3 regions of the Mesorhizobium sp. CC13 genome follow, and region 3 is predicted to be linked to each of the others. Evidence: predicted binding sites of a transcription regulator. Region 3 holds the regulator's gene; each other region holds the start of a gene.
The links. Region 3 encodes PhoB, which activates phosphate uptake and scavenging genes when phosphate is short. Its sites were predicted from a motif close to TGTCATNNANCTGTCAT; they were not measured.
Positions count from the first base shown of each region.

Region 1: phnC (phosphonate ABC transporter ATP-binding protein) is a predicted target of PhoB. The motif match lies at 5,567-5,583, and genes of this name have one in related genera.
Region 2: PV773_RS20345 (putative 2-aminoethylphosphonate ABC transporter substrate-binding protein) is a predicted target of PhoB. The motif match lies at 1,329-1,345, and genes of this name have one in related genera.

Region 1 covers NZ_JARDJI010000004.1:258,224-268,069, reverse strand. The annotation lists gene PV773_RS09190 (alpha-D-ribose 1-methylphosphonate 5-triphosphate diphosphatase) at 1-405, opposite strand, end outside; gene PV773_RS09185 (DUF1045 domain-containing protein) at 407-1,114, opposite strand; gene phnE (phosphonate ABC transporter, permease protein PhnE) at 1,220-2,605, opposite strand; gene phnE (phosphonate ABC transporter, permease protein PhnE) at 2,608-3,561, opposite strand; gene phnD (phosphonate ABC transporter substrate-binding protein) at 3,637-4,548, opposite strand; gene phnC (phosphonate ABC transporter ATP-binding protein) at 4,641-5,483, opposite strand; gene PV773_RS09160 (Tim44 domain-containing protein) at 5,810-6,811, shown strand; partial or broken gene PV773_RS09155 (acetyltransferase) at 7,088-7,204, opposite strand; gene PV773_RS09150 (DapH/DapD/GlmU-related protein) at 7,364-7,981, opposite strand; gene phnL (phosphonate C-P lyase system protein PhnL) at 7,978-8,685, opposite strand; gene phnK (phosphonate C-P lyase system protein PhnK) at 8,688-9,464, opposite strand; partial or broken gene PV773_RS09135 (alpha-D-ribose 1-methylphosphonate 5-phosphate C-P-lyase PhnJ) at 9,627-9,846, opposite strand, start outside.
Region 2 covers NZ_JARDJI010000018.1:82,532-92,377, forward strand. The annotation lists gene phnY (phosphonoacetaldehyde dehydrogenase) at 1-261, shown strand, start outside; gene PV773_RS20340 (DMT family transporter) at 423-1,262, shown strand; gene PV773_RS20345 (putative 2-aminoethylphosphonate ABC transporter substrate-binding protein) at 1,528-2,550, shown strand; gene PV773_RS20350 (putative 2-aminoethylphosphonate ABC transporter ATP-binding protein) at 2,625-3,785, shown strand; gene PV773_RS20355 (putative 2-aminoethylphosphonate ABC transporter permease subunit) at 3,787-5,799, shown strand; gene maiA (maleylacetoacetate isomerase) at 5,995-6,630, opposite strand; gene PV773_RS20365 (fumarylacetoacetate hydrolase family protein) at 6,637-7,653, opposite strand; gene hmgA (homogentisate 1,2-dioxygenase) at 7,674-9,014, opposite strand; gene PV773_RS20375 (MarR family transcriptional regulator) at 9,099-9,545, shown strand; gene PV773_RS20380 (Lrp/AsnC family transcriptional regulator) at 9,692-9,846, opposite strand, start outside.
Region 3 covers NZ_JARDJI010000016.1:67,882-77,727, reverse strand. The annotation lists gene PV773_RS19205 (response regulator) at 1-1,474, shown strand, start outside; gene PV773_RS19200 (substrate-binding domain-containing protein) at 1,753-2,790, shown strand; gene pstC (phosphate ABC transporter permease subunit PstC) at 2,889-4,355, shown strand; gene pstA (phosphate ABC transporter permease PstA) at 4,352-5,668, shown strand; gene pstB (phosphate ABC transporter ATP-binding protein PstB) at 5,692-6,513, shown strand; gene phoU (phosphate signaling complex protein PhoU) at 6,552-7,256, shown strand; gene phoB (phosphate regulon transcriptional regulator PhoB) at 7,355-8,044, shown strand; gene PV773_RS19170 (hypothetical protein) at 8,402-8,746, shown strand; gene PV773_RS19165 (L,D-transpeptidase) at 9,017-9,820, shown strand.

The DNA of each region.
Region 1 (9,846 bases), on a different contig from region 3:
GTGGATGAAGTGGTCGGCGCGGACGCGATCGGCGCGTACGCTGTCCTCGATGGCGTCGGCCAGCTTGCGCATGTCGGTGGCGGTCATGTCGGCATCCTCGTCCATGCCGACGCGCAGCGCGTCGAAGACGGTGGTGATGCCGGCGGACGCCACCTGGGCGTCATGGGCGAGCACGGCGGCGATGGGGTTCCAGCGCACGCGCGGGCGCGGCGCATAGTGGCCTTCGAGATGGTCGGTGTGGAGCTCGACGAGGCCGGGGATGACGAAGTCGCCGCCCATGTCCTCGCCGATGGCGCTCCGGCCGCTGGAGATTTCGGCGATCTTGCCGTCGCGGACGACGATCGTGCCGTCGATCACCTCGTCGGCAAGGACGATGCGGGCATTTTTCAGGACAAGGTCGGTCATCTCAGGCGGTCTTTCTTTCGGCTTGCCTGCCCAAAGCGTGGTAGCTCAGCACCTCGAAGGGGGCACCGGCGGTCGGCTCGACGAAGACGGCGAGCCCGGCGACGGACACCGGCCTGTCGAGCACGTTGCCCAGGCAGTGTTCGATTGCGGCGCGGACGCGCAGCACCTCCTCGGAGGCGACGCGACCGGTCAGGGTCATGTGGAAACGGAAGGCGTCGAAGACGTAAGGGTAGCCCCACTGGCTGAGGTAGCGGCACTCCTGCGGGCCGAGCGCGTCGGGATTGCGGCGGGCGAGCTCGGCGTCGGTCAGCGGCGCGCGATGCGGCTCGAAGGCTCTGACCACGTCGCCGGCGAAACGGTCGAGCTCGGGCGGGGTCTCCGTCGGGACGAGGGCGAAGAAGCCGTCGATCTGGGCGAGCTCCAGGCGCGGAATGTCGAAGGGAAGGGTTTGCGCCGCGAAGGCGTCGACGGCGTCGACCAGCATCTGTTCGCTCACGCCGTCGGCAAGCCGGAACGGCGCCTTCAGCGTGGCATGGAAGCCGTAGCGGCGGGCGGCCGCGGTGTGGAAGGCGACCTCGGCCGCCGACAGTTCGCCATGGGCCTTTGCGGGCGTGGCCGCGCCGCCGAAGGCATCGCGCCCGAGCCAGCCGGCCGCGACGCGGCACAGCGGATCGTCATGCTCGGGCGTGAAATAGATGGCGTAGCGCATGGCGCGATTCTTCCTTGGAGACGAAGGCCCGATAGATGATTTGCGTGACAGTTTGACGAAGTAGTGGCCGACATTCTTGGCTTTGCAAGGGCCGGCCCAAAAAGTTCAGTGGCTGGACTTGCCCCCGATCAGGCGGTGGCGCAACGCCGTGGAAATATTGTCGAAGATGAACACCACGACCAGGATCAGCAGCACCATGTAGGCGACGTTCTCCCAGTCGGAATTGGTGCGCATGGCTTCCCACAGCTTGAGGCCGATGCCGCCGGCGCCGACGGCGCCGATGATGGTGGCCGAGCGGGTGTTCGATTCCCAGAAGTAGAGCGACTGGCTGACGAGCACCGGCAGCACTTGCGGCACCACGCCGTAGCGCTGCACCGAGGCCGGCGAGGCGCCGACCGAGCGCATGCCCTCGCGCTGCTTGTCGTCGATGTTCTCCAGCGCCTCGGAGTAGAGCTTGCCGAAGGTGCCGGTGTCGGTGAAGAAGATCGCCGACATGCCGGCGATGGGGCCGGGGCCGAAGGCGCGGGTGAAAAACAGCGCCCAGATCAGCATGTCGACCGAGCGCAGGAAGTCGAAGAAGCGCTTGGCGACCTGGTTGACCAGGCGGTTGCGGGTGATGTTGCGGGCGGCCATGAAGGCCAGCGGGAAGGCGAGCAGGCTGGCGAACAGCGTGCCGACGAAGGCCATGACGATGGTCTGGGCAAGCTTCAGCCAGACGTCGCCATGCTGCCATTCGGCGTTGTTGACGATGTTGTTCCAGGCAAGTGCCGCATTCGACATGCCCGGATCGAGCCGTTCGCCGGAGACGGCCAGCGAGGCGACCTCGGCGAAGGGCTTGCCCCAGAAGGGCGAGTTGGCGTCGAAGAAGAAGTTCTCCCAGCCGAGGAAGCGGTGGCGGATCTTGACGTCGTCCTCGTCGATCTGGACGCCGCCGGCGAAGCCGAAATCGGCGACGATCTTCTCGCCTGGCGCCTTCTGCGCCGCCCAGGCGGGCAGGGCGCCGACGACCGCAATGCCCTGGCGCGGCGTGACGGTCACGTCGAGCGTTTCGCCGCCATGGGTGACGACGACACGCTCGGGCGCGATGTCGATTGCGGTGCCCGAGCCGATATGGGCGACGACGCGGTCGGCCGGAGCCTTGTTGGCGGCGGTTGCAGCGCCGGCCGGCCGGGTGATGTCGAGCCAGTCGGGGTGGCGGTCGGCGCGGTAGGACGAGAAGCGCGGGTAGCCGACGTCGAGGCGGCCGTCCTTGAAGCTCACCTGCGGCCGGACCTCGTAGCTCACCCAGTCGGCCAGGTAGGTGCCGGCGATGCCCCAGTTGCCGCCGGCAAGGACTGTGCCGACCGAGAAGAACCACCAGGCGAAGACGAGGTAGGCGACGATGCCGCAGCCTATGGCCCAGCCGATCAGGCTCTTGCGCCAGGAGCCGGAGAAGACGCCGGGATGGCGGCCGGCGATGGCCTGCATGTCGGCCATGGAAAGGGTGGTCATGATTATTCTCCGCGACCGAAGGCGAAGGCCTGTTCGCCGACCAGCTTCTTGCGCAGCCAGGCCGAGAACTGGTCGACCGCGACGATGGTGCAGAACAGGAGGAGGATGATGGCGATGGTCTTGGCCTCGTGGTTGCGGCTGATCGACAGGCGCAGCGCCTCGCCGATGCCGCCGCCGCCGACGGCGCCGATGATGGTCGAGGCGCGGACGTTGATCTCGAGGCGCAGCAGCGCGTAGCTCAGGAAGTTGGGCATGACCTGCGGCACGATGCCGAACCAGACGCGCTCGGGCCAGTTGCCGCCGACGGCGCGCAGGCCCTCATCGGCCTTCATGTCGGCATTCTCGACCACTTCGAAGAACAGTTTTCCCAGCGCGCCGACGGTGTGCAGGGAGACCGCAATGATCGCCGGGATCGCGCCCATGGAGAGCACGGCGAGGAAGAAGCCGGCGATGACGATCTCGGGGAAGGCGCGCAGGATTTCGAGGAAGCGGCGGACGAAGAAGCGCAGCCAGCGCTGGGTGACGAGGTTGGACGCAGCGAGGAAGCAGAGCAGGAAGCCGAAGGCGAACCCGATCAGCGTCGAGACGAGCGCGATGTTGATCGTCTCCAGCATCTTGTAGACGTATTCGGGCATGTAGACCGAGCCGATCAGATAGACCCGGCCTTCGGGGTAGTCGAACTTCAGGCTGCCGTCGGCATAGGGCGAGGGCAGGTCGAACATGGCGCGCCAGACCTCGAAGCCGTCGCGCGGTATCAGCTGGTCGACGAAGTCGAAGAAATGCGGCAGCCGGTCGAAGAATTTACCGGCATTGCTGTCGTTGGCGAACCAGAGCGAGCCGGAAAGGGCGAGGAACAGCAGGATGAGGCCGCCGATGGTGTGCAGGCGGCGACGGCTGGCGAGTTCGCGCCAGTGGCGCTCGACCGCGAGGCCGGCTTCCGTGAGGGGCATTGTCATGAAGGTTCCGTCCGATCCCGGATGAAAAAGGACGCGCCGCGGCGCTCGCGCGGCGCGTCCGTGTCGCCGTGCGGCTTAGCTGCCGATCTGCGCCTTACGGGCGTCGATCACAGGCTGGTAGAACTCAGGCGTGACTTCGGTGAAACCCTTGAAGTCGCCGCCCTGGATGGCCGAGAAGCAGGCCGGGTCGGTCTGCGGCAGCTTCATCATGTAGTCCTTGAACTTGGTCTTGATGTCGGCGTCGAGCGAGGTGCGGACGACGATCGGGCCGTTCGGGATCAGCGGCGACTTCCAGACCTCGACTAGGTCGTCCATGTCGAGGATGCCCTTGTCGACCATCTTCTTGAGGTTGCCCGAGGTGTAGCCGTCCTTGAACTCGCCGACGCCCGAGCCGAAGGTGGTGCCGGCGTCGAAGGTGCCCTTGAGCACTTCGAGGACGAGGTTCTCATGGCCGCCGCCGAAGCCGGTCTCGCCGAAGTAGTCCTTGACGGCGGTGCCGCCGAGGTCCTTGGGCAGCGAGGTGACCGGGATCAGGTAGCCCGAGGTCGAGTCCGGATCGGCGAAGCCGAGCTTCTTGCCCTTGAGGTCTTCGAGCTTGGTGATGCCCGAGTCCTTCCTGGCGACCATGATCGAATAGTAGCCGGTGGCGCCGTCGGTCTGGACGGTGGTCAGGATCGGCTCGACCGCGTCCTTGTTTTGCAGGTAGATCTTGGCGTAGCCCGAAGCGCCGAGCTCGGCGTAGTCGAGCGTGCCGCCGAGCAGGCCCTGGATGGTGCCGTCATAGTCGGCGGCCGGGAACAGCGACACCTTCTCGACGCCGATGGCCTTGGGCAGCTGGTCGACGAGGCACTGGAAGTTGCGCAGGCGGTCGGCTTCGTTTTCGCCGCCGATCAGGCCGATGCGGAATTCCTTGAGGTCTGCGGCATGGGCCGAACCGATCGCCAGCACGGCGAGCGAAACGGCACCCAGAAGTGCTTTCTTGAACATCACATGTCTCCAGTTCGGCCCGGCGGCATGCCGGGTCATTTTCGGTTGCTGAATGCCGGCCCTTGACGCGGGCGAGACGACCGCTGATGGCCTCAGACCGGGGCGTATGCCGGTTCGAGAGGGGCGGCGGATGCGGGAACCCTGACCTTGGCCGGGCGGATGCTGGTCGAGGTGATGGCTTCGGAAATCTCTGCGCCATCGGCGTCGGCACCGTATACGAGGCGGACGGCCTCGATGGTGAGATCCTCGGGCGCGCCGTCGAAGACGACCGCGCCGCCCTGCATGCCGATGATGCGGTTGCAGTAGGTGCGGGCGGTGTCGAGCGTGTGCAGGTTGGTGATGACGGTGATGCCCTCGCGCAGGTTGATGTCCTGGAGAGCGTCCATCACCACCTTGGCGTTGAGCGGGTCGAGCGAGGCGATCGGCTCGTCGGCGAGGATCAGTTTGGGTTCCTGCATCAGGGCGCGCGCGATGGCGACGCGCTGCTGCTGGCCGCCCGACAGCGTGCCCGCCGGCTGCAGGGCGGTGCGGGCGATGTCGAGGCGCTCGAGGGCGGCGATCGCGCGGATGCGCTCCTCGCGGGAGAAGATGCCGAGCAGGTTGAGCCCGGTCGAGCGGTGGTTGAGGCGGCCGAGCAGCACGTTGGTCAGCACGTCGAGGCGCGGCACCAGGTTGAACTGCTGGAAGATCATGGCGCAGTCGCGCTGCCAGCGGCGGAGCTGCGGACCGCGCAGCGACGACACTTCGGTGCCGTCGAAGGAGATCGAGCCCTCGCTGGGGTCGATCAGGCGGTTGATGGTCTTGAGCAAGGTCGACTTGCCGGCGCCGGAACGGCCGATGATGCCGACCATCTGGCCCTGCTTGATCTGAAGGTTGACACCGTTCACGGCGACATTCTTGCCGAAGCGGCGCGTGACGTTGCGGATTTCGAGCATCGTGGCTTCCCTGTCCCAGCGGGCTTTTCGCCCTTGTCCGGGATCGGCCTAGACCCATCAGATGAAGCTGAAATGTCGGGATCATGTCAGTTCTGTTACGAGACACAGGGACGCGGCGGAAAAATGCGGCCCGGGAAGGCGCCTCGTGGTGACGGCCGGAGATGCCGGTCCGGCCGCCGTCGGCGGCGAGGCGCGGCCTGCAAAGGCAGAGTCGTTTCAACGCTTTGGTCGAATTCGCCGAGACTTCGCAAAAACTTGAAGTGGCAACCCTGTCACTACGTTTGTTAGTCATTATATGAGAGCCGACGTCACTTGAGGATCCGCCGATGAAACTGTCCCGAACGACCCGCCTCGCCACCCTTTTCGCGGGCCTGTTCCTCGCCTTTTCCATGGTCGCGGTCGACCAGGCCGATGCCCGCCGCAACGGCAGCTTCGGCAGCCGCGGCACGCGCACCTTCCAGTCGGCGCCGCCGACGCGCACCGCGCCGCAGCCGACCGCGCCCACCGAGCGGTCGATGACGCCGAACACCGGCCAGGCGACGCCGAACAGCGCCGCGCGGCCGGGCACGGCCATGCAGCCGCAGCGGCCCGGCTTCATGAACGGCTTCGGCCGCTCGATGCTGGGCGGCCTGCTTATGGGTGGCCTGATCGGCATGCTGCTCGGCCAGGGCTTCGGCGGTCTCGCCGGCATGTTCGGCATGCTCTTGCAGGTGCTGCTCATCGGCGGCGCCATCTGGCTGGCCTTACGCCTGTTCCGCTCGCAGCCGGCGCGCAACTCCGGCCCGGCAATGGCCGGCGGCCCGGCCGGCGGCGGCAACTTCAACTATCGCGACGCTGCACCGCGCGAGGAGGGCAAGCGCGCCTTCAACATCCCCAACATCGGCGGCGGGCTGGGCTCGGCCGCGCAGCAGCGGGCGACGAGGGAGATCGAGGTCAACCAGGGCGACCTGGACACCTTCCAGCGCATGCTGACCGAGGTGCAGGAGGCCTTCGGCCGCGAAGACCACAAGGCGCTGCGCCGGCTGCTGACGCCGGAGATGGTTTCGTACCTCTCCGAGGAACTGGCCGAGAACGCCCAGGACGGCGTGCGCAACGACGTGACCGACGTGCAGCTGCTGCAGGCCGACATCGCCGAGGCGTGGAACGAGGGCGACCGCGACTATGCGACGGCCGCGCTCAACTATCAGTCGATCGACGTGACCCGCAACCGGACGACCGGCGCTCTGGTGGACGGCGATGAGAACGAGCCGACGGAGACGACCGAACTCTGGACCTTCGTCCGCCAGAACGGCGGCGACTGGCAGCTCTCGGCGATCCAGCAGGCGTAGGGCTTGGGCGACTTGTACCCCCACCCCTAGCCCCTCCCCACAAGGGGGAGGGGGACAAATTCTCCGCCGTCGCCGGCCAAAATCATCGACAGCATTTTGCAGCCAGACGGTCGTGTCTGGCGTCGCGAATGCGGCCAAGAAGAACAGCCGGAGCGGCGGCATTGCATTCGTCAGGATGCCCGCAGCTCCAAGTCTTGGCACCGGACGGTGGTGCGGCAAAGTACCCCTCCCCCTTGTGGGGAGGGGGTAGGGGTGGGGGTATCGGCGATTGCCCTGTCAGCCGCCGTGCTTTTCCAGAAATTCTTCCGCCGAGAGGTTGCGAAAATCGTCGAGCGCGGTGCGCAGCCTGGCATGGTCCCAGTCCCACCAGGCGAGCGCCTGGAAGCGTTCGGCGATCCAGCAGACCTGAGCACCCGCGACCTGGCCCCTCATCCCCCTGCCGGGACCTTCTCCCCGCAGGCGGGGAGAAGGGGGCTGTCCGCAACGTTGACGCCTCCCTCTCCCCGTCTTTCACGGGGAGAGGGTAAGGGTGAGGGGCAGCAGGAACTTAAGTTACCCGCCGTGCTTCTCGAGGAACTCTTCGGCCGAGAGATTGCGGAAGTCATCGAGCGCCGTCCGTAGCCTGGCATGATCCCAGTCCCACCAAGCCAGCGCCTGGAAACGCTCCGCCGTCCTGCGGTCGAAGCGCTCGCGCAGCGGCTTGGCCGGCACGCCGGCGACGATGGTGTAGGGTGCGACGTCCTTGGTGACGACGGCGCCCGAGCCGACCGCCGCACCGTCGCCGACGGTGATGCCGGGCAGCACCGTCGAGCCGTGGCCGAGCCAGGTATCGTGGCCGATGGTCACTGCATTCGAGCGGCGCCATTCGAAGAACTCGGTCTCGTGCTCGGCATCCTCCCAATAGTCGGAGGCGCGGTAGGTGAAGTGGTGCAGCGTCGGCCGCCAGGTCGGGTGATTGGTGGCGTTGCAGCGGACGCTTGCTGCGATGTTGGCGAACTTGCCCACCGTGGTGCACCACAGGCTGCAGTCCTGCATGACGTAGGAATAGTCGCCGAGCGAGCTTTCGCCGATGCGGGTGCGCTCGGACACCTCGGTCCAGCGGCCGAGTGTCGACTGCGTCACCTCGGCGGTCGGATGGATCCAGGGCTGTTCGGACAGCTTGCGGCTCATGCTGCAACCTTTCCGGCGGCGAAGGCGGTGACGTCGACGATGCGGTCGGCGACCGCCTCGCGCACATCGGCATCGTGGAAGATGCCGAGCAGGGCTGTGCCCCTCAGCTTCTTCTCCTCGATCAGGCCGATCACGACCTCGCGGTTGGTGGCGTCGAGCGAGGCCGTCGGCTCGTCGAGCAGGAGCAGCGGATGGTCGGTGATGAAGCCGCGGGCGATGTTGACGCGTTGCTGCTCGCCGCCGGAGAAGGTGGCCGGCGGCAGGCTCCACAGGCGCTCGGGCAGGTTCAGCCGGCCGAGCAGGTCGGAGGCGCGGGCATTGGCCTCGTCGCGGGCGGTGCCGCGGGCGAGCAGCGGCTCGGCGACGACGTCGAGCGCCGAAACGCGCGGCACCGTGCGCAGGAACTGGCTGACATAGCCGATGGTGTCGCGGCGAACCGCCAGCACCGTGCGCGGGTTGGCGGTGGCGAGATCGACCAGCTGGCCGCGGTGCTCGACGATGATCTGGCCCTGGTCGACGCCGTAGTTGCCGTAGACCATCTTCAGGATCGAGCTCTTGCCGGCGCCCGAGGGGCCGCCGAGCACGGCGCATTCGCCCGCGCGGACCGAGAATGAGACGTTGGCGACCACGGGCAGCCGGATGCCGCCGCGCAGGTGCATGGTGAAGGCCTTGGCGACCTCGGAGACGATGAGTGGCGTTGCCATTGTCACACCTGAAGGATCGAGGAAACGAGGAGCTGGGTGTAGGGCGCGCGCGGGTCGTCGAGCACGCGGTCGGTGAGACCGCTTTCCACGACATGGCCGTCCTTCATCACCATCATGCGCTGCGACAGGAGCCGGGCGACGGCGAGGTCGTGGGTGACGATTATGGCAGCCAGGCCGAGATCGGTCACAAGCCCGCGCAACAGGTCGAGCAGGCGCGCCTGCACCGACACGTCGAGGCCGCCGGTCGGCTCGTCCATGAACACCAGCCTGGGGCCGGTGACGAGGTTGCGGGCGATCTGCAGGCGCTGGCGCATGCCGCCGGAGAAGGCGCGAGGTTCATCATCGATCCGCTCCTCGCCGATCTCGACGCGGGACAGCCAGTCGATGGCGGTTCCGCGGATGTTGCCGTAGTGGCGGTTGCCGACGGCCATCAGCCGCTCGCCGACATTGGCGCCGGCGGAAACCGTCATGCGCAGGCCGTCGGCCGGGTTCTGGTGAACAAAACCCCAGTCGGTGCGCATCAGGAAGCGGCGTTCGGCCTCGCTCATGCGGTAGAGGTCGCGCCACTGGCCGTCGCGCATGCGGTAGCTGGCGGTGCCCGACGTCGGCAGCAGGCGGGTTGCCAGGCAGTTGAGCAGGGTGGTCTTGCCCGAGCCGGACTCGCCGACAACGGCCAGCACTTCGCCCGGCCAGAGGTCGAAGGAGATGTCCTCGCAGCCGATGCGCGAGCCGTAATATTTGGACAGCGCCGTGACGCGCAGCAGCGGTTCGTCGGTCACTTTGAAATCTCCTTTCTGGTCTCTTCGGCGCCGCGCTGCCCCTCACCCTTACCCTCTCCCCGTGCAGAACGGGGAGAGGGGGGGCATGGACGTTGGAGCCTCCTCCTTCTCCCCGTTCTTACGGGGAGAAGGTCCGGCAGGGGATGAGGGGCAGCTCGACGTTTCGGGATTCAGATGCCCGACATGCCCGTCCTTGCGGCGCGTCTCGCAATGGTCGGTGTCGGAACAGACGAACATGTGCCCGCCGTGATCGTCGAGGATGACCTCGTCGAGATAGACCTGCTCGGCCCCGCAAAGGGCGCAGGGCTGGTCGAAGCTCTGGATCTCGAAAGGATGGTCCTCGAAGTCGAGGCTGACGACCTCGGTGAAGGGCGGCACGGCG
Region 2 (9,846 bases), on a different contig from region 3:
GACGACGAGCTGATCGCGCTCTCCAACTCCACCGCCTTCGGCCTGTCGTCGGGCGTCTGCACCAACGACTTCCGCCGCATGCAGAAATACATCGCCGGCCTGCAAGTCGGCACCGTGAATATCTGGGAAGTCCCCGGATATCGCATCGAGATGTCGCCATTTGGCGGGATCAAGGACTCTGGCAACGGCTACAAGGAAGGCGTCATCGAAGCGATGAAAAGCTTCACCAACGTCAAGACCTTCTCTTTGCCCTGGGCTTGAGCCACTTGTCTTGAGCCGGCAAATCAGATGAGTTCGATGAGGGGGCCTTGCGCTCCCTCATTTGCGTGGAGGGGAAATGTTGATGCGGACTGTCAGGGCGTCTCCGACTGGCATGTCGCCCTCTTCCCTTCTTCGACTGCCCTCTGCGAAAGCCTGATCGCATGTCCGGTTTCGCACTCACCATCGTGCTGGTGGCGGCCTTCCTGCATGCGAGCTGGAACGCCGTCGTCAAGGCGGCGACCGACCGCGCTATCGTGCTTGCCGCCGTGTCTGCGACCCATGCCACGCTGGGGGTTGCGCTGGTACTGTTCGCCACGCCGCCTTCTCCGGCAAGCTGGCTCTACATCTTCCTCTCGACCATCATTCACTACGGCTATTACGTCTTTCTGTTCCAGTCCTATCGGCTGGGCGACCTCAGCCAGGTCTATCCGATCGCCCGTGGCCTCGCCCCTGCCCTCGTCGCGTTCGGCGCCTATGTGCTGATCGGCGAAACCTTGCCGCCGCTGGGCTGGGCCGGGCTTGCGAGCATTACCTTCGGCATCGCCTTTCTCGCTTTCCAGCGGGGGGCCGCGAACGCCGATCCGCGTGCGGTAGGAGCAGCGGCGATCAACGGCGTGCTGATCGCCTCCTACTCGGTCGTCGACGGCATCGGCGTGCGCCTGTCCGACAGCCCGTTCGGCTACATGGGCTGGCTGTTCCTGCTCGAATTCCCGGTGACACTGTTCGTTCTGTTCCGGCGGCGCCACGATCCGCTCAGCATCGACCGAAAGACGGTCCTGCTGGGTTTCATCGGCGGCCTCGGAGCGGTCACCGCTTATGGCCTGGTGATTTACGCCAAGACCATCGCGCCGCTGGGTGCGGTATCGGCGGTGCGCGAGTCCAGCGTCATCATCGCCGCCCTCATCGGCCTGTTCGTCTTTGGCGAAAGGCCCTGGCTGGCGCGCATCGTCTCGGCTGTGATCGTCGCCTGCGGAGTGATCGCGCTCGCCTTCTCAGGCTGACAGCCCGACGTATTTTCGCGCCTCCGGTGCGAATTTCAGCACTGCTGCGCATGCATGCGGCGGCCCTGTCACTCGCCTGTCGCAACCCTGTGCATCGCATAAGCTCAGCCTACCAGATCATAAAAAGAATAGATTTTACTTATTGACCCCCCGTTCCCACTATCGACCATGGACGAGGCGCAAACGGGCACAGGCTGACAACGCGACCCGGCAGGACCTCTCCCAATCAGAACGTGCCTAAGCGATTCAAATGGGAGCCATTTCAATGAACCAGAAGAAAACCTTCGCGCTTGCCGCCTTTGCGACGATGCTCATGTCATCGGCGGCCTGGGCGGAGACCGAGCTCACGGTCTACACGGCCATCGAGGCCGAAGACCTCAAGCGCTACGCCGAGACGTTCAACCAGGACCACCCCGACATCAAGCTCAACTTCATCCGCGACTCGACCGGCGTCATCACCGCCAAGCTGCTCGCCGAGAAGGACAACCCGCAGGCCGACGTGGTCTGGGGCCTCGCCGCCACCTCGCTTCTGGTTCTCAAGGCGGAAGGCATGCTGGAAGCCTATGCGCCCAAGGGCGCCGACCAGCTGAAGCCCAATTTCGTCGACAGCGACAGCCCGCCCAGCTGGGTCGGCATGGATGCCTGGGCGGCATCGATCTGCTTCAACACCGTCGAGGGCCAGAAGCTCGGCCTGACCGCGCCGAAGAGCTGGAAGGACCTCACCAAGCCCGAATACAAGGGCCGTGTGGTGATGCCGAACCCCGCATCGTCGGGCACCGGCTACCTCGACGTATCGAGCTGGCTGCAGCTGTTCGGCGAAGAGGACGGCTGGGCCTATATGGACGGCTTGCACCAGAACGTCGCCACCTACACCCATTCCGGCTCCAAGCCGTGCAAGATGGCGGCCGCCGGCGAGACGGTGATCGGCATCTCCTTCGAGTTCCGCGCCGCCAAGTCGAAGGCCGACGGCGCGCCGATCGACATCATCATTCCCGAGGAAGGCATCGGCTGGGACATGGAAGCGTCCGCCATCGTCGCCGGCACGTCCAAGGAAGAAGCGGCCAAGACGCTGCTCGACTGGTCGGTCTCGAAGAAAGCCAACGAGATGTACAACGTCGGCTACGCGGTCGTCGCCATGCCCGGCGTCGCCAAGCCGGTGCCGCACCTGCCCGCCGACATCGAATCCAAGATGATCAAGAACGACTTCGAATGGGCGGCCAACAAGCGCAATGCCATCCTCGAGGAATGGACCAAGCGCTACGACTCGAAGTCCGAGCCGAAGAGCTGACACTTCGCCACCTCGACAGTCGGGCGCCGCCTCGTGCTGCGCCCGCACCCTTGCCCCCAAGCCGGATGGTTACGATGAGACACGAAACCCTCGCCGGGCAGCCGCGAATTCCGACTGAAGTGAGCGCCATGACCGCCGCCAGCCAGAACGTGAAGCCAGCCTATCTCAAGATCGCAAACGTCTGGAAAGCCTTCGGCGACTTCCATGCGCTGAAGGATATTTCGCTCGACATCAGCGAGGGCGAATTCATCTGCTTCCTCGGCCCGTCGGGCTGCGGCAAGACCACACTTCTGCGCGCCGTCGCCGGCCTCGACCTGCAGACGCGCGGCTCGATCCACCAGGGCGGACGCGACGTCTCGACGCTGCCGCCGTCGCAGCGCGACTACGGCATCGTCTTCCAGTCCTACGCGCTGTTCCCCAACCTGACGATCGCCAGGAACATCGCCTTCGGCCTCGAGAACACCAGGCGCCCGCGCCCCGAGATCGAGGCCCGCGTGGACGAGCTGCTCAAGCTCGTCGGTCTGCCCGACCAGGGCAACAAGTACCCGGCCCAGCTGTCCGGCGGCCAGCAGCAGCGCATCGCGCTTGCCCGCGCCATTGCCATTTCACCCGGCCTTCTGCTGCTCGACGAGCCGCTGTCGGCGCTCGACGCCAAGGTGCGCACCCATTTGCGCCACGAGATCAAGGAACTGCAGCGCAAGCTCGGCGTCACCACCATCATGGTCACCCACGACCAGGAGGAAGCGCTGTCGATGGCCGATCGCATCGTGGTGATGAACCACGGCGTCATCGAGCAGATCGGCACGCCGACCGAGATCTACCGCCACCCGGCGACGTTGTTCGTGGCCGACTTCATCGGCGAGGCCAACAAGTTCCAGGCGAAGGCTGACAAAGGCGCCGTCGGCTTCGGTGCCGCGAGTTTCCACTGCGCACCGCATGGCTTCGACGATGGCGCGCCCGTCATCGCGGCGATCCGTCCGGAGGACGTCATCCCTCACGCCGCGGGCTCGCTCGCCAACGGTGCTGCCGCCAACGCCATCGACGTCACCATCAGCGAAATGGAATTCCTGGGTTCGTTCTGGCGCACCCGCCTGCATGGCCATGCGCTGGGCAACGAGACGCTGATCGCCGACTTCTCCATCAACGCCGCGCGCCGCCTGTCGCTGGTGCAGGGCGGGGCGCTGACGGTCGAGCTGCCGGCCGAACGGCTGCTGATCTACCCCAGGGGCGCCTGACATGGCGATGGCAATCGACACCGCCCTGCCCGTCGGCCGCGCACTCCGCTTGAGACTCGACCGCGACGAACTGATCAAGCGCGGCCTGATGGTGGTGATCGCGCTCTACCTCGTGGTGGCGCTGGCAGCACCGCTGGCGATCATGCTGTCCAAGTCGTTCTCGACCTACAGCTTCAACCTCGCCACTTTCGAGCTCCAGGTCAGCGACAAGGACGGCAACTGGGGCGAGGCGATCACGGCCGCCGCGTTGAACGAGAAGCTCAACGCCCTGCCGCCGGCCAAGCTTGCCACCAATGCGGACGGTCGCCTGCAGGCGACAGCGCTCTTCCCGGACTTCAGCTTCCGCAGCCCGGTGAAATACAAGATCCGCGGCACCACGTCCGACGCCACCTACCTGATCGGCCTCAAGCCGCAGTCCGGCACGGAGTGGCAGGAGTTTACCTCCAACGATTTTCGCCGCGTGATGCTGCGGCCGTCGCGCGCGCTCGGCCTTGAAAACTACGCCGCCTATTTCTCGACGCCGACGCTGTTCCGATCGATCGAGAACTCGGTCTTCATCGCCCTGATCAGCACCGTCGTCACGGTGGGTCTGGCCTTCGGTTTCGCCTATGCGCTGAACCGCAGCTGCATGCGCTTCAAGGATGCCTTCAAGCTCGTCGCCATGGTGCCGATCCTGGTGCCGTCGCTGTTGCCCGGCATCGCCCTGATCTATCTCTTCGGCAACCAGGGCATGCTCAGGGACCTGCTGATGGGGGCCTCGATCTACGGCCCATTGGGCATCGTCGTCGGCTCGATCTTCTTTGCCTTCCCGCATGCGATGATCATCATCTCGACGGCGCTCGCCATCTCCGACCAGCGCCACTACGAGGCAGCCGCGTCGCTGCGCGCCAGCCGCTGGCGCACCTTCTGGACGGTCACCATTCCCGGCGCGCGCTACGGCTTGATCTCGGCGGCCTTCGTCGTCTTCACCCTCGTCATCACCGACTTCGGCCTGCCCAAGGTGATCGGCGGCCAGTACAACGTGCTTGCCGTCGACATCTACAAGCAGGTCATCGGCCAGCAGAATTTCGAGATGGGCGCGGTGGTCTCGGTCATCCTGCTCATCCCCGCCATCGCCGCCTTCGTCGTCGACCGCATGGTGACCAAGAAGCAGGTGGCGCTGTTGTCGGCGCGCTCGGTGCCATATCAGCCCAAGCCCAACCGCGGCTTCGACACATTGTGCCTTGCCTGGTGTTCGCTGATCGCGGTCTTCATCCTCGGCATCATGGCGACCAGCCAGTTCGCCGCGCTGGTCAAGCTCTGGCCCTACGACCTCAGCCTCAGCTTCAAGCACTTCGCCTTCGACCGCATGGACGGCGGCGGCTGGGGTTCCTACTACAACTCGATCCGGCTGGCGGCGCTGACGGCGGTCGTCGGCACGGTCATCATCTTCGTCGGCGCCTACATGGTCGAGAAGACCGACGGCTTCCGCTCTGGCCGCACGGCGTTCCAGTTCCTGGCCATGCTGCCCATGGCTGTGCCCGGCATGGTGCTCGGCCTCGCCTACATCTTCTTCTTCAACGACCCGGCCAATCCGCTGCACGCCATCTATGGCACCATGACCATCCTGGTGGTCTGCACCATCACCCACTTCTACACGGTGGGACACCTGACCGCGCTGACCGCGCTCAAGCAGATCGACCAGGAGTTCGAGCCGGTGGCGGCCTCGCTCAAGCAGCCCTTCTACAAGCTGTTCGCGCGCGTCACCGTGCCGGTCTGCCTGCCCGCCATCCTCGACATCTCGATCTACATGTTCGTCAACGCGATGACGACGGTGTCGGCGGTGGTGTTCCTCTATTCCAAGGACACGACCTTGGCGTCGGTCGCGGTGCTCAACATGGACGACGCCGGCGACGTGGCGCCCGCTGCGGCCATGGCGATGATGATCTTCTACACGAACGCCGCCGCCCGCCTGATCCATCTGTTCCTGTCGCGGGTGCTGATCAAGCGGACGCAGGCTTGGCGGGCGCGGTAGGGCGGGATTGTGTGAGGTTACCCCCAACCCTAACCCCTCCCCACAAGGGGGAGGGGGATTCTGGTGCCAAGCACCTGCCACACGAGACCTACGTCACATCCTCGACAAGGCAATGGAGCTGACATAGTCCCCCTCCCCCTTGTGGGAGGGGTTAGGGGTGGGGGTAGTTCGCGCTCCGGGCTAACCGCCTTCATCTCAGCCTTTGGCCCGGTCCGGATGCGCCCTGGCAAATGCCTCGAGGCCCTCACAGCGCCCCGATATCTCCAACACCCGCTTAAGGCCCGAAATGTCGACGTTCCAGCGCCGGGCATTATAGACCTGCGGCACCAGGCAGATGTCGGCCATGGTCGGGCTGTCGCCATGGCAGAAGGCGCCAGTGGCCGGATTGTCGAGCAGCTTTTCGAAGGCAACCAGGCCGTCGCCGATGAACTTCTGCATCCAGGCATTGCGCGCCGCCTCGCCATCGGGGGCGATCCGCATCAGCTCGGCGACGACGCCGGTGTTGCAGACGGCGTGGATCTCCATGGCAATGGCATAGGACAGCTGGCGAACCCGCTGCCGTCCCAACGGATCGGACGGCAGGAAACCCGCATGCCGGGTCTCGTCGAGATATTCGATGATCGCCAGCGACTGCGTGAAGGCATGGCCGTCGATGTCGAGCACCGGCACCAGCCCCTGCGGATTGCGTGCCAGATGCTCGGGCGCCTTCTGCGCCTTGGCCAGCAGGTCGACCGAGACGGAGCGAAACTCCTGCCCCAGCATGTTGAGCGCAATACGGACGCGATAGCTCGCCGACGAGCGCCAGTAATCGAACAGGACGGTCTCGCTCATGGCGGCTCAGGCCCTCTCGTATTTCGTCACGGTCTGTTCGATGGCGCCGAAGATCGAGTGGCCGGTCTCGTCGTGCATCTCGATGCGCACCTGGTCGCCGAACTTCAGGAACGGCGTCTTCGGTTCGCCCTTCTCCAGCGTTTCGACCGTGCGGATTTCAGCGATGCAGGAATAGCCCGCCCCGCCCTCTGCTGCCGGCTTGCCCGGGCCGCCGTCCAGCTTGTTGGAAACCGTGCCCGAACCGATGATCGAGCCGGCGACCAGTGGCCGGGTTTTGGCGGTATGCGCCACCAGCTGGCCGAAATCGAAGGTCATGTCGATGCCGGCATTGGCACGGCCGAACGGCTTGCCGTTGATGCTGGTGAGAAGCGGCAGATGCAGCTTGCCGCCGTCCCAGGCCACGCCCAGCTCGTCGGGCGATACCGCCACCGGCGAAAACGCCGTCGAGGGCTTGGACTGGAAGAAGCCGAACCCCTTGGCGAGTTCGGCCGGGATCAGGCCGCGCAGCGACACGTCGTTGACCAGCATGATGAGCCGGATCGCGGCATGGGCTTCGTCGCGGCTGGCACCCATCGGCACGTCGTCGACGATGACGGCAACCTCGGCCTCGAGGTCGATGCCCCAGGCCTCGTCGGCCATGGCGATGGCATCGCGTGGGCCGAGGAAGGAATCCGAGCCGCCCTGGTACATCAACGGGTCGGTCCAGAAGCTCGCGGGCATCTCGGCGCCCCTCGCCTTCCGGACCAGCTCGACATGGTTCACATAGGCCGAGCCGTCGGCCCACTGGAAGGCGCGCGGCAAAGGCGAGGCAGCATCATGCTCGTGGAAGCGCATGGTCGGCTGCGAGCCGGTCTCGATGCCCTCGGCGACATTGGCGAGGCGCGGACCGACATGGGCCCAGTCGTCGAGTGCGGCCTGCAGAGTGCGGGCGATGTGGCCGACCTCGGAGCAGCGGGTGAGGTCTTTCGACACCACGACCAGGCGGCCGTCGCGGGTGGAATCCTTCAGCGTGGCGAGCTTCATCTAAGTCCTCACTTGATGCTTCACTTGATACCGGGCGTGCCGTCGAACTTGCGCTCAAGCCCGTCCCAGCAGTCGATGTAGTTGTCCTGCAGCGTCTCCAGTTCGGCGGCGAACTTCGTCAGCTGCTGGGGGAAGCGGGTCTCGAACATGAAGGCCATGGTGTGGTCGAGCTTGACAGGCTTGAGCTCGACATTCGAGGCCTTTTCGAAGCCCATCGCGTCCGGCCCATGCGGCAGCATCATGTTGTGCAGGCTCATGCCGCCGGGCACGAAGCCCTCCTCCTTGGCGTCGTACTGGCCGTGGATCAGGCCCATGAACTCGCTCATGATGTTGCGATGGTACCAGGGCGGACGGAAGCTGTGCTCGGCCACCAGCCAGCGCGGCGGGAAGATGACGAAGTCGACATTGGCCGTGCCCTCCTCGCCCGACGGCGCCGTCAGCACCGTGAAGATCGACGGATCCGGATGGTCGAACAGGATGGCGCCGACGGGCGAGAAGGTCCTGAGATCGTATTTGAACGGCGCATAATTGCCGTGCCAGGCGACGACGTCGAGCGGCGAATGGCCGATCTCCGTGACGTAGAACTTGCCGCACCATTTGACGTGCACGCGGGCCGCCGTCTCCTTGTCCTCGTATGCGGCGACGGGCGTCTTGAAGTCGCGCGGGTTGGCAAGGCAGTTGGCGCCGATCGGGCCGCGGTCCGGCAAGGTGAACTTGGCGCCGTAGTTCTCGCAGATGTAGCCGCGGTGGAAGGCGGCGTCGCCCAGGCGCGAGACCTTGAACATCATGCCGCGCGGCACAAGGCAGAGCTCCGACGGCTCGACGTCGATGATGCCCATCTCGGTGAAGATGCGAATGGTGCCTATCTGCGGCACGACCATCAGCTCGCCGTCGGCGTTGAAGAAATAGTCGTCCACCATGTCGTCGTTGAAGATGTAGGCGTGCGCCGCCATGCCCACCTGGGTCATCGCGTCGCCCGCCGTCGTCATGGTGCGGATGCCCTGGATGAAGTTCAGCTTCTCCTGCGGCTCCGGCAGTGGGTTCCAGCGCAGCTGGCCGAGTGGCAGCGAATGGTCGTCGAGGCAGGGCGCGGTCTTCCAGTGCGGATAGCTGGCGTTGGAAAAGCGCTTGGTGTGCCGGACGCTCGGGCGGATGCGGTAGAGCCACGAGCGCTCGTTGGTGCCGCGCGGCGCGGTGAATGGCGAGCCCGACAGCTGCTCGGCATAGAGACCGTAGTTGCATTTCTGCGGGCTGTTCTGGCCCTGCGGCAGCGCGCCCGGCAGCGCCTCGGTCTCGAAGTCGTTGCCGAAGCCCGGCATGTAGCCGGCCGTCGCCGCTTGCGTGATGGTCTTGTCCAGCATGGCTTGCACCTCCCTGAAGGACGTGGGAATGTCGAGATGGTTGCAAGTGTAACCATTGATTTTGTAACTATCAAAGGCTGCGCGATGGCCGACGGCTTCGACTTGGAGAGCTTCCTGCCCTACCGGCTGAACCGGGCGGCGGAACTGATCAGCCTGAGCTTTTCCAGGGAATACAAGCAGCGCTTCCAGATGACGCGGCCGGAATGGCGGGCGCTCGCCGCCCTCGGCAGCGTCGGCCGCATGACCGCGACTGAGATCGGCACGCACTCCAACATGCACAAGACCAAGGTGAGCCGCGCGGTAGCCGCGCTGGAGGAGCGCCGTTGGCTGAAGCGCCGCGAAAACGAGACGGACCGCAGGGTCGAGCATCTCGAACTCACCGCCGCAGGCCTCAAGGCCTATCGCGAGATATCCGACCTCGCCCAAGCCTATCAGGCAAGCCTGGAGCAGGCGCTCGGCGCCGGCGCCGTCGAGCGCATCGAGGCAGGGCTGGCGGATGTCGAGCGGGCTTTGATGAGCAAGCGGCGATAGTTCCTCTCCCCCTTGTGGGGAGGGGCTAGGGGTGGGGGTATTTCCCTCCGAATGTCTTGGGCATCGCCGATATGCGCCGTCGTACCCCCACCCTGTATCCCTCCCCACAAGGGGGAGGGAGGGCGTCTACGTCCGGCATCCCGCCCCTACTCGATGGGCAGCGGACCATGCTGCTTAAGCGTGTTCAGCACGATCGCCGTCTTCACGTGCTGCACGGAATCGTGCGGCAAAAGCACCTCGTTGACGAAGCGCGACAGGTCCGACAGGCCGCGCACCACGACCTTGATGTGGTAGTCCATCT
Region 3 (9,846 bases):
CACCATCATCAACGACATCCTCGATTTCTCGAAGATCGACGCCGGGCAGCTGGTGCTCGACCCCACGCCCTTCAACCTCTCGGAAGCGGTCGAGGACGTGGCGACGCTGATGTCGACGCGCGCCAAGGAGAAGGATCTCGAACTGATCGTGCGCATGCAGCCCGAGCTGCGGCATTGCTATGTCGGCGATGTCGGGCGCATCAGGCAGATCATCACCAACCTCATCGGCAATGCGGTGAAGTTCACCGATTCCGGCCATGTGCTGGTGGACGTGACCGGCAGCGGCGAAGGCGACCAGACCAGGCTGCGCATCGCCGTCGCCGATACCGGCATCGGCATCCCCGAAAGCAAGCTCAAGCTGGTGTTCGAGAAGTTCAGCCAGGTCGATTCCTCGTCGACGCGCCGGCACGAGGGCACGGGGCTGGGCCTCGCCATCACCTCGCGGCTGGTCGACATGATGGGCGGGCAGATGGGCGTGGAGAGCATCGAGGGTGCGGGCTCGACCTTCTGGTTCTCCTTGGTGCTGCCCGATGCGCCGGAGATCGAATCGCGTCCGGCGGCGCTCATCGACGTCAGCGGGGCGCGGGTGCTGATCGTCGACGACAACGCCGTCAACCGTACCATCCTGTCCGAGCAGATGGCGTCGTGGGGCTTCGACAGCTGCGCGGCGCGCAGCGGCGACGAGGGCCTGCGGGTGCTCAACGCGGCGCATGAGCGCGGCATCAAGGTCGATTGCGTCGTGCTCGACTACCAGATGCCGAGCATGACCGGGGCCGAGATGGCGCGCATCGTGCGGCGCATGCCGGGGCTCGCCGAGACGCCGATCGTCATGCTGACCTCGGTCGACCAGTCGCTGTCGGGACCGGGCTACAACGACCTCGCCATCGACGCGCAGCTGATCAAGCCGGCGCGCTCCTCGGCGCTGCTCGAGGCGCTGGTGGCGACCATCCAGCGTCGCAGGGGGGCGAGTTTCACGCCGGTCGAGGCCGCGGCGGCCACGCTGCCGGCGAAGCAAGCGGCTGCTCCCGCGGCCAATGTGAAGCGCATGCGCCATGGCCAGCGGCAAGCCGGCGAGGACGGGCTCGACATCCTCGTCGCCGAGGACAACGAGGTGAATCAGCTGGTGTTCAGCCAGATCCTGGCGGAGACCAATCTGAGCTTCGAGATCGTCGGCAACGGCCGCCGCGCCGTGGCCGCCTATGGCGAGCGCCGGCCCCGCCTCATCCTGATGGACGTGTCGATGCCCGAGATGAACGGGCTCGAGGCGACAGGCGAGATCCGCAGGCTGGAGCAAGGCACGGGCGTGCGCGTGCCGATCATCGGCGTGACGGCGCATGCGCTGAAGGGCGACAAGGAACGCTGCCTCGAAGCCGGCATGGACGACTACCTGCCCAAGCCGATCAGCCCGCGGGCGCTGCTCGAAAAGATCGAGCGCTGGTCGTGGCAGGACGAGGAACGCCGCGGCGCGGTGTGAGCCGGCCTTGGCCCCGGCGATACCAAGACTGTGGAAATGTGACGGAACGCGCTGCGAAACGGCTGCCTGCCTTTAGGTAGGCGGCTTGCATTCGTGCGCGGTCTGTTGTTTGCCTCGCGCCGGCAAAGGACCGGCCGCGCAAAGCCTTGGCCGCCATGCACAGCGACCGTTACCGGGGTGACACATAACTGTCATCTAACTGTAATAGAGGGGGGCTATTGGCTCACCGGGCGCCGAAAGAAGGCGTCGAACGAGATACTCCAACAGGAGCAGGCCCCATGAAAAAAGCTCTTCTCACCGCGTCGGCTGCGGCCCTCGCGTTCGCCGCCTCGGTAGGCTACGCCTCGGCTCGCGACCAGGTCCAGATCGCCGGTTCGTCGACCGTTCTGCCCTATGCCAAGATCGTTGCCGAGCAGTTCGGCGAGACCTTCACCAAGTTCAAGACCCCGGTGGTCGAGTCCGGCGGCTCCGGCGCCGGCATCAAGGAATTCTGCAAGGGCGTGGGCGAGAACACCATCGACATCGCCAACTCGTCGCGACCGATGAAGAAGGACGAGATCAAGTCCTGCCAGGACGCCGGCGTCAAGGACGTCCAGGAAGTGAAGATCGGCTATGACGGCATCGTCTTCGCGACCGACGTGAACGGCCCGGACTGGGCGCTGACGCCGGAAGACGTCTACAAGGCGCTGGCCGCCAAGATCGTCGTCGACGGCAAGCTGGTCGACAACACCAACTCCAAGTGGAACCAGGTCAACCCGAACCTGCCCGACTGGGACATCGCCGCCTACATCCCGGGCGAGAAGCACGGCACCCGTGAGGTGTTCGAGGAGAAGCTGCTGGTCGCCGGCTGCAAGAAGCTCGGCGGCGTCGAAGCCGGCAAAGCTTCGGGCCTCGACGACAAGGCTGCCGAAGCCGCCTGCAAGGCGGTCCGCAAGGACGGCAAGGCCATCGACATCGACGGCGACTATTCCGAGACGCTGGCCCGCATCGACTCGAACAAGACTGGCGTCGGCGTGTTCGGCCTGGCCTTCTACGAAAACAACGCCGACAAGCTGAAGGTCGCCACCGTCGGCGGCGTGACGCCTTCGGTCGAGACCATCGCCAAGGGTGAGTACCCGGTGTCGCGTCCGCTGTTTTTCTACGTCAAGAAGGCGCATCTCGGCGTCATCCCCGGCCTGAAGGAATATGTCGAGTTCTTCCTCGACGACCAGATGGTCGGCCCGGAGAGCCCGCTCGCCGACTACGGCCTGGTTGCCGCGCCGGACGCCGAGCGCGCCGCGCAGCGCGAAGCCTTTGGCGCCGGCAAGACCATGTAATGAGCTGCCATGGGGCGCCGGAAAAAGCCGGCGCCCCATGGAATATTCTGCCCGCTGTCCCGTTCGGCATAGCGATCTGAATCCACCGAGGCTGGCCCATGTCCTTCCTGACCGTTTTCGCCATCGTGCTTGCCATAGGCCTGGCTGCGTTCGTGATCGGCCGGCAGCGGGCGGTCGCGCAGGACGACGGGACGGTGAAGCCGCATTCGCGGCCGCACTATCACGGCTGGTGGGCGTTCCTGACGGGCGTCGTGCCGGCGGTGATCTTCCTCGCCTCCTGGGGCGTGGGCGCCAACGCCTATCTCAACAGTTTCGTCCATTCCGCTCTTCCCGCCGACGTCGCCGACGGCACGGTGGCGCATGAAGACCTGGCCGCAGGGCTGGTGAAGAGCCTCGCCAGCGGGCTCAACCGCCTCGACGACAAGGAGCGGGTCGCGCTGCCCCAGACCTTCGCCGAACTGCAGCCGATGCTTTCGGCCAACGGCGTCGCGCTGGCCCCCGACACGCAGGACTACATGATCCCGATCGCGGTCGAGACCAACCGCACCGCCGACCGGCTGAACCTGATCTCCGCGATCGTTTCCATCGGCGTGGCGCTGATCGGCTCGGTCTACGGGCTGAGCAGGATCAGCCCGCGTACCCGGGCGCGCAACAACGTCGAACAGATCATGCTGGGCGGCCTGGTCGGGGCCTCCACCATCGCGATCGTGACCACGATCGGCATCGTGCTGTCGATGCTGTTCCAGACCATCGCCTTCTTCGAGAAGGTGTCGCCGATGAGCTTCTTCTTCGGCACGGTCTGGGATCCCCGCTTCGCCGCCGCCGGCTCCGGTGGCGCGGAGGGCCAGTTCGGCTTGATCCCGCTTCTCGCCGGCACGCTCTACATCGCCTTCGTGGCGCTCCTCGTCGCCGTGCCGATCGGGCTGATGTCGGCCGTCTACATGTCCGAATACGCCGCGCCCAAGGTACGCGCGCTGGTCAAGCCGGCGCTGGAGCTGCTGGCCGGCATCCCGACCATCGTCTACGGCATCTTCGCGCTGGTGGCCCTCGGGCCGTTCCTGCGCGACATCAGTGCTGCCCTTGCCGGCGGCACGCCCTTCATCCAGGCGCAGTCGATCCTGACCGCCGGCCTGGTGATGGGCGTCATGCTGATCCCGGTCGTCTCGTCGCTCTCCGACGACATCATAACGGCAGTGCCGCGCGCCCTGCGCGACGGCTCGCTGGGCCTCGGCGCCACGCGCTCCGAAACGATCAAGCGCGTCGTCCTGCCGGCCGCGTTGCCGGGCATCGTCGGCGCCATCCTGCTCACCGCCTCGCGCGCCATCGGCGAGACGATGATCGTGGTGCTGGCGGCCGGCGTGGCGGCCAACCTGACGCTCAACCCGTTCGAGGCGATGACGACCATCACGGTCAAGATCGTCAACCAGCTGACGGGCGACCTGGAGTTCAACACCCCGCAGACGCTCGTCGCCTTCGCGCTCGGCATCACGCTGTTCGCACTGACCTTGGTGATGAACATCGTCGCGCTCTACATCGTCCGGAAGTACCGGGAGCAGTACGAATGACCGATATTTCGCTCGACACGCTGACCAGTTCGACCGCGCCCGCGCGCCGCGACATCGGCCTCAGGAAGCGCTACGCCGCCGAACGCCGGTTCCGCCTCTACGGGGTGCTGGCGATCGCCGTCGGCCTGGCGTTCCTGGCGATCATGCTCGGCTCGATCGTAACCAAGGGCTACACCGCCTTCTGGCAGACGACGGTGACGCTGCCGATCAGCTTCGACGAAAAGATCATCGACCCCGACAACAAGCGGGCCACCGATCCGGACGTGCTGATCACGGCCAACTATCCGAAGCTCGCCGAGAACGCACTGATCGAAAAGCTCGGCATCGACCCGAAGGACCGCGCCACGGTGCGCAAGCTCAAGGGCTTCCTGTCCGAGGGCTCGCGGGTGCAGCTCCGCGCCATCGTGGCTGCCGACCCCTCGGTGATCGGCACCACGCGCAACGTCGACATCCTCGCCGCGGCGAACATGGACTCGGCCTATAAGGGCCAGATCGACCTCAGCGTGCCGGAGAGCCGCCGCAAGGTTTCGGACCAGCAGGTCGAGTGGATGAACAAGCTCGAGGCCGAAGGCGCCATGAGCGAGCATTTCAACACGGGCCTGTTCAGCTTCGGCGCCTCCAGCCGTCCCGAGAGTTCGGGCCTGGGCGTGGCCATCATCGGCTCGTTCTTCATGATGGGCATCGTGCTGCTGCTCGCCCTGCCCATCGGCGTCGCCGCCTCGATATATCTCGAGGAATTCGCCAAGAAGAACCGCTTCACCGACCTGATCGAGGTGAACATCAACAACCTCGCCGCGGTGCCGTCGATCGTCTTCGGCCTGCTCGGCCTCGCCGTGTTCATCAACTTCCTCGGCCTGCCGCGCTCGGCGTCCTTCGTCGGCGGCCTGGTGCTGACGCTGATGACGCTGCCGACGATCATCATCGCCACCCGCGCGGCGCTTGCCGCGGTGCCGCCGTCGATCCGCTCGGCCGCGCTCGGACTCGGCGCCTCGAAGATGCAGATGGTGTTCCAGCACGTGCTGCCGCTGGCTGCGCCCGGCATTCTGACCGGCACCATCATCGGCCTGGCGCGCGCGCTGGGCGAGACGGCGCCGCTGCTGCTCATCGGCATGGTGGCCTTCGTGGCCGACTATCCGAAAACCCCCTTCGACCCGGCGACGGCGCTGCCGGTGCAGATCTACATGTGGGCGAACGAGGCCGAACGCGCCTTCGTCGAGCGCATGTCGGGCGCCATCATCATCCTGCTGGTCTTCCTCATGGCCATGAACATCGTCGCCATCGTTCTCAGGCGGCGTTTCGAGCGGCGCTGGTAGGCGTGGACAAGGAGCACCCCTCTATGAACATCATGAGCGAGAAAACCCTCGAAAACGCGGTGAACGCCGAGATGAACAGACCCAACGAACTCATCAAGATGCGCGGCGACAATGTGACCGTGCACTACGGCGAGAAGCAGGCGCTCTTCGGCGTCGACCTGGACGTCCGCGAGAACCAGGTCACCGCGCTGATCGGGCCGTCGGGCTGCGGCAAGTCGACCTTCCTGCGCTGCCTCAACCGCATGAACGACACCATCGACAGCGCCCGCGTCGGTGGCAAGATCACCCTCGACAGCGAGGACATCTACGATCCCAAGATCGACGTCGTCGAGCTGCGCGCCCGCGTCGGCATGGTGTTCCAGAAGCCGAATCCGTTCCCGAAGACGATCTACGAGAACGTCGCCTACGGCCCGCGCATCCACGGCCTCGCCAAGTCCAAGGCCGATCTCGACCAGATCGTCGAGAAAAGCCTGCAGCGGGCGGCGCTCTGGAACGAGGTCAAGGACCGCCTGCACGAAGCCGGCACCGGCCTGTCCGGCGGCCAGCAGCAGCGCCTGTGCATCGCCCGCGCGATCGCGGTGTCGCCCGAAGTGATCCTGATGGACGAGCCGTGCTCGGCGCTCGATCCGATCGCCACCGCCAAGGTGGAGGAACTGATCGACGAACTGCGCGAGAACTTCACCATCGTCATCGTGACCCATTCGATGCAGCAGGCGGCGCGCGTGTCGCAGCGGACCGCGATGTTCCATCTCGGCTACCTGGTCGAGGAAGGCCCGACCGACAAGATGTTCACCAACCCCGACGACAAGCGGACGCAGGACTACATCACCGGCCGCTTCGGCTGAGTGGACGCCGCTCCGATCACAAAGACGAGGATACGATCATGGGCGAGCACACAGTCCGGTCCTTCGACGAGGAACTCCAGCACGTCGACCAGGTCATCCGCGACATGGGCGACCTGTCGGCCACGATGGTGGCGAACGCCATCCGCGCGCTGCTTTCGTCCGACCAGCCGCTGGCGCAGAACGTCATTGCCGACGACACCATCATGGACGCCAGGCAGCGCGATCTCGACAACAGCGCGATCACGCTGATCGCCAAGCGCCAGCCGATGGCCCAGGACCTGCGCGCCGTGGTCGGCGCGATCCGCATGGCGGGCGACCTCGAGCGCATCGGCGATCTCGCCAAGAACATCGCCAAGCGGGTGGGCGCGGTCGGCCAGTCGGCGATGCCGCGCAATCTGTCGCATTCGATCGACGCCATGGCGCAGCTGGTGCTCGGCCAGGTGCGCGGCGTGGTCGATCTCTATGTCGCGCGCGACGCCGAAGGCCTCAAGAACCTGCGCACCGACGACCAGAAGGTCGACGTACAATACACGGCCGTGTTCCGCGAGCTCCTGACCTACATGATGGAGGATCCGCGCAACATCACCGCCTGCACGCATCTCCTGTTCTGCGCCAAGAACCTCGAGCGCATCGGCGACCATGTCACCAACATCGCCGAGAACGCCTATTTCGTGGTCACCGGCACGCAGCTGCCGCTCAATCGGCCGAAGGTCGACGAAACCACGTCGCCCATGTCGGCCTGACGTCTTCCGCAACCGCATGCGTTTGGCGCGGGGGCGCTGCACAGGTTAAATCAGCGCATGGTCCGAACCGGGCCGTGCGCCAGGACAAGGTATAGGCGATGATCGCTCCCAAGGTCATGGTCGTCGAGGACGAAGAGCCCCTCGGCGTGCTGCTGCGCTACAACCTCGAGGCCGAAGGCTACCAGGTGGAAGTGGTGACGCGCGGCGACGAGGCCGAACTGCGGCTGCAGGAAAACGTGCCCGACCTTTTGGTGCTCGACTGGATGGTGCCGGCGCTTTCCGGCATCGAGCTCTGCCGCCGGCTGAGGATGCGCCCCGAGACCGAACGGCTGCCGATCATCATGCTGACGGCCCGCGGCGAGGAAAGCGACCGGGTGCGCGGGCTTTCCACCGGCGCCGACGACTATCTGGTGAAGCCGTTCTCGACGCCGGAGTTCATGGCGCGGGTGAAGGCGCTGCTGCGCCGCGCCAAGCCCGAGGTGCTGTCTTCGGTGCTCAAGGTCGGAGACATCGTGCTCGACCGCGAGTCGCACCGGGTCTATCGCAAGAAGAGCGAGATCAAGCTCGGGCCGACGGAGTTCCGCCTGCTCGAATTCATGATGCGCCATCCCGGCCGCGTGTTCTCGCGCAGCCAGCTGCTCGACAATGTCTGGGGCGAGACGATCTACATCGACGAGCGCACCGTCGACGTGCATGTCGGGCGCCTGCGCAAGGCCGTCAACAACGGCCGCATGCCGGACGTGATCCGCACCATCCGCGGCGCCGGCTACGCCATCCGGGAAGAATAGCTGCCGGCAAACGGCATCGCGCCGGCTGGACGATCAACCTGGCCAGTGTCCCAATGTCACAGGGGCCGCTGCGCGCTCGTAGCGTTCGCGACAGCCGGCGGCACCTGAGCTGTCGCGCCGATGCGTGGCGCCGCCATGCCGTTCCAGCATTTTGCGGCGCTCAAATCATTGCAGCCCAACGTGTTCGGTCTGGCGCTGTACAATACAAAGATTCCAGTTATGGGATGCTTGTATCGTCGATACAGGTTCCCAATCAGTAGCAAAGACAACCAGAATTTGTCTTGAGATGACAATTTATTGATTGCGGCAATACTCAAAATTGCCACTTTTCATGCTAGCTGGGACGCCGTGCGTAACTTGCTGTCGGCCATCTTCCTGGTGTTGGTCACCATTCTCAACGGACTGTCCCTCGAACGGGCAGCGGCCGAAGGCATGAACTTTTCTGCCGAGTTGCCGAGGGTGGCCGCGCAGGCGGAAATCACTGCCGTCGCCGACGAGTGCATGCCGTCCCCGGACCGCTGCACCGTCGAATTGTCCGCCGAAAGCCTCGCCAGCCTGCACTGCCTGGGCGAATGTCCTGCCTGGCTGACCCACGTCGAGCCTGCCGCGCCGTTCCGCGCCGCGGCTGTGATGCTGCTTCCAGACCTCCTGCTGCGCGTCGGGTCGACCGCATCGCTGTTGCGGCCGCCCATCGCTGCCTGATTTTCAACCGATCGCTCCTCGGTCCACGCCGACGAAGCCGTTCGAAGTCAGCTGCGAAGGGGAAGAGGATGACCTCCCGAACCCGCCCGTCGCCCGCACGCCTGCTCGTGGCAATCGCGCCGCGAAATGCCGGATCATCCCAAGCGCGCATGCGCCGTCATCGATCGGCTGATCGGTGCCGATGGTTGCATTCGCCTGATCACGACCGGGGCCGACCTCCCTGACCCCGCGTCGACCTGAATGAAAGAAATGAGTCCAGGAGACTGCCTAATGAACACAGACACAATAGAAACCAACGCCGCGGAGCCCGTCGCGGGAGACGGCCCGGCCCTGAGCCGCCGACGCTTCCTCACCGGTGCGGCGAGCCTGGGGACGCTTGTCGTGTCCGGCTGCGTCAGCACCCAGGAATCGGCCGCGCCGGTGGCAAAGGCACCGGTCGAACCGGCGCCGGTCGCCGACGCCAATGCCCTTGCGATGTACGGCCCGCTCCCGAACGAGCGGTTCCCCATTCCCGCGGTCGACCTGAAGAAGGTGCCGAGCCGCTACTATAGGCGGCAGGTCGACTATGCCACCGAAGAGCCGGTCGGAACGCTCGTCGTCGATACGGATAATTTCTACCTCTACCTCGTCCAGCCGGGCGGCAAGGCCATGCGCTACGGCGTCGGACTTGGCCGGGCCGGCTTCACCTGGGCGGGCAGGGGCCGTATCGGCTGGAAGCAGGAATGGCCGAAGTGGACGCCGCCGGACGAGATGATCTCGCGTCAGCCGAACCTCGCCCAGTGGAGCGCCGACCGGGGCGGCATGCCGCCCGGCCTGACGAACCCGCTGGGCGCGCGGGCCCTCTACGTCTTCCAGGGCAAGGTCGATACGCTCTACCGTGTCCACGGAACGCCGGAGTACTGGACCATCGGCAAGGCGGTTTCGAGCGGCTGCGTCCGCCTGATGAACCAGGACATCATCGATCTGTACGACCGGGTGCCCAGCCAGTCTCCCATACTCGTGCTGGGCGACCCGACCCAACCCCACACCCACGAGGTCGCCGGCGGCAGCGCGCCCGCCCCGCAGGCCGGCTGATACGACGGTCACCCCTGAGGTCCTCG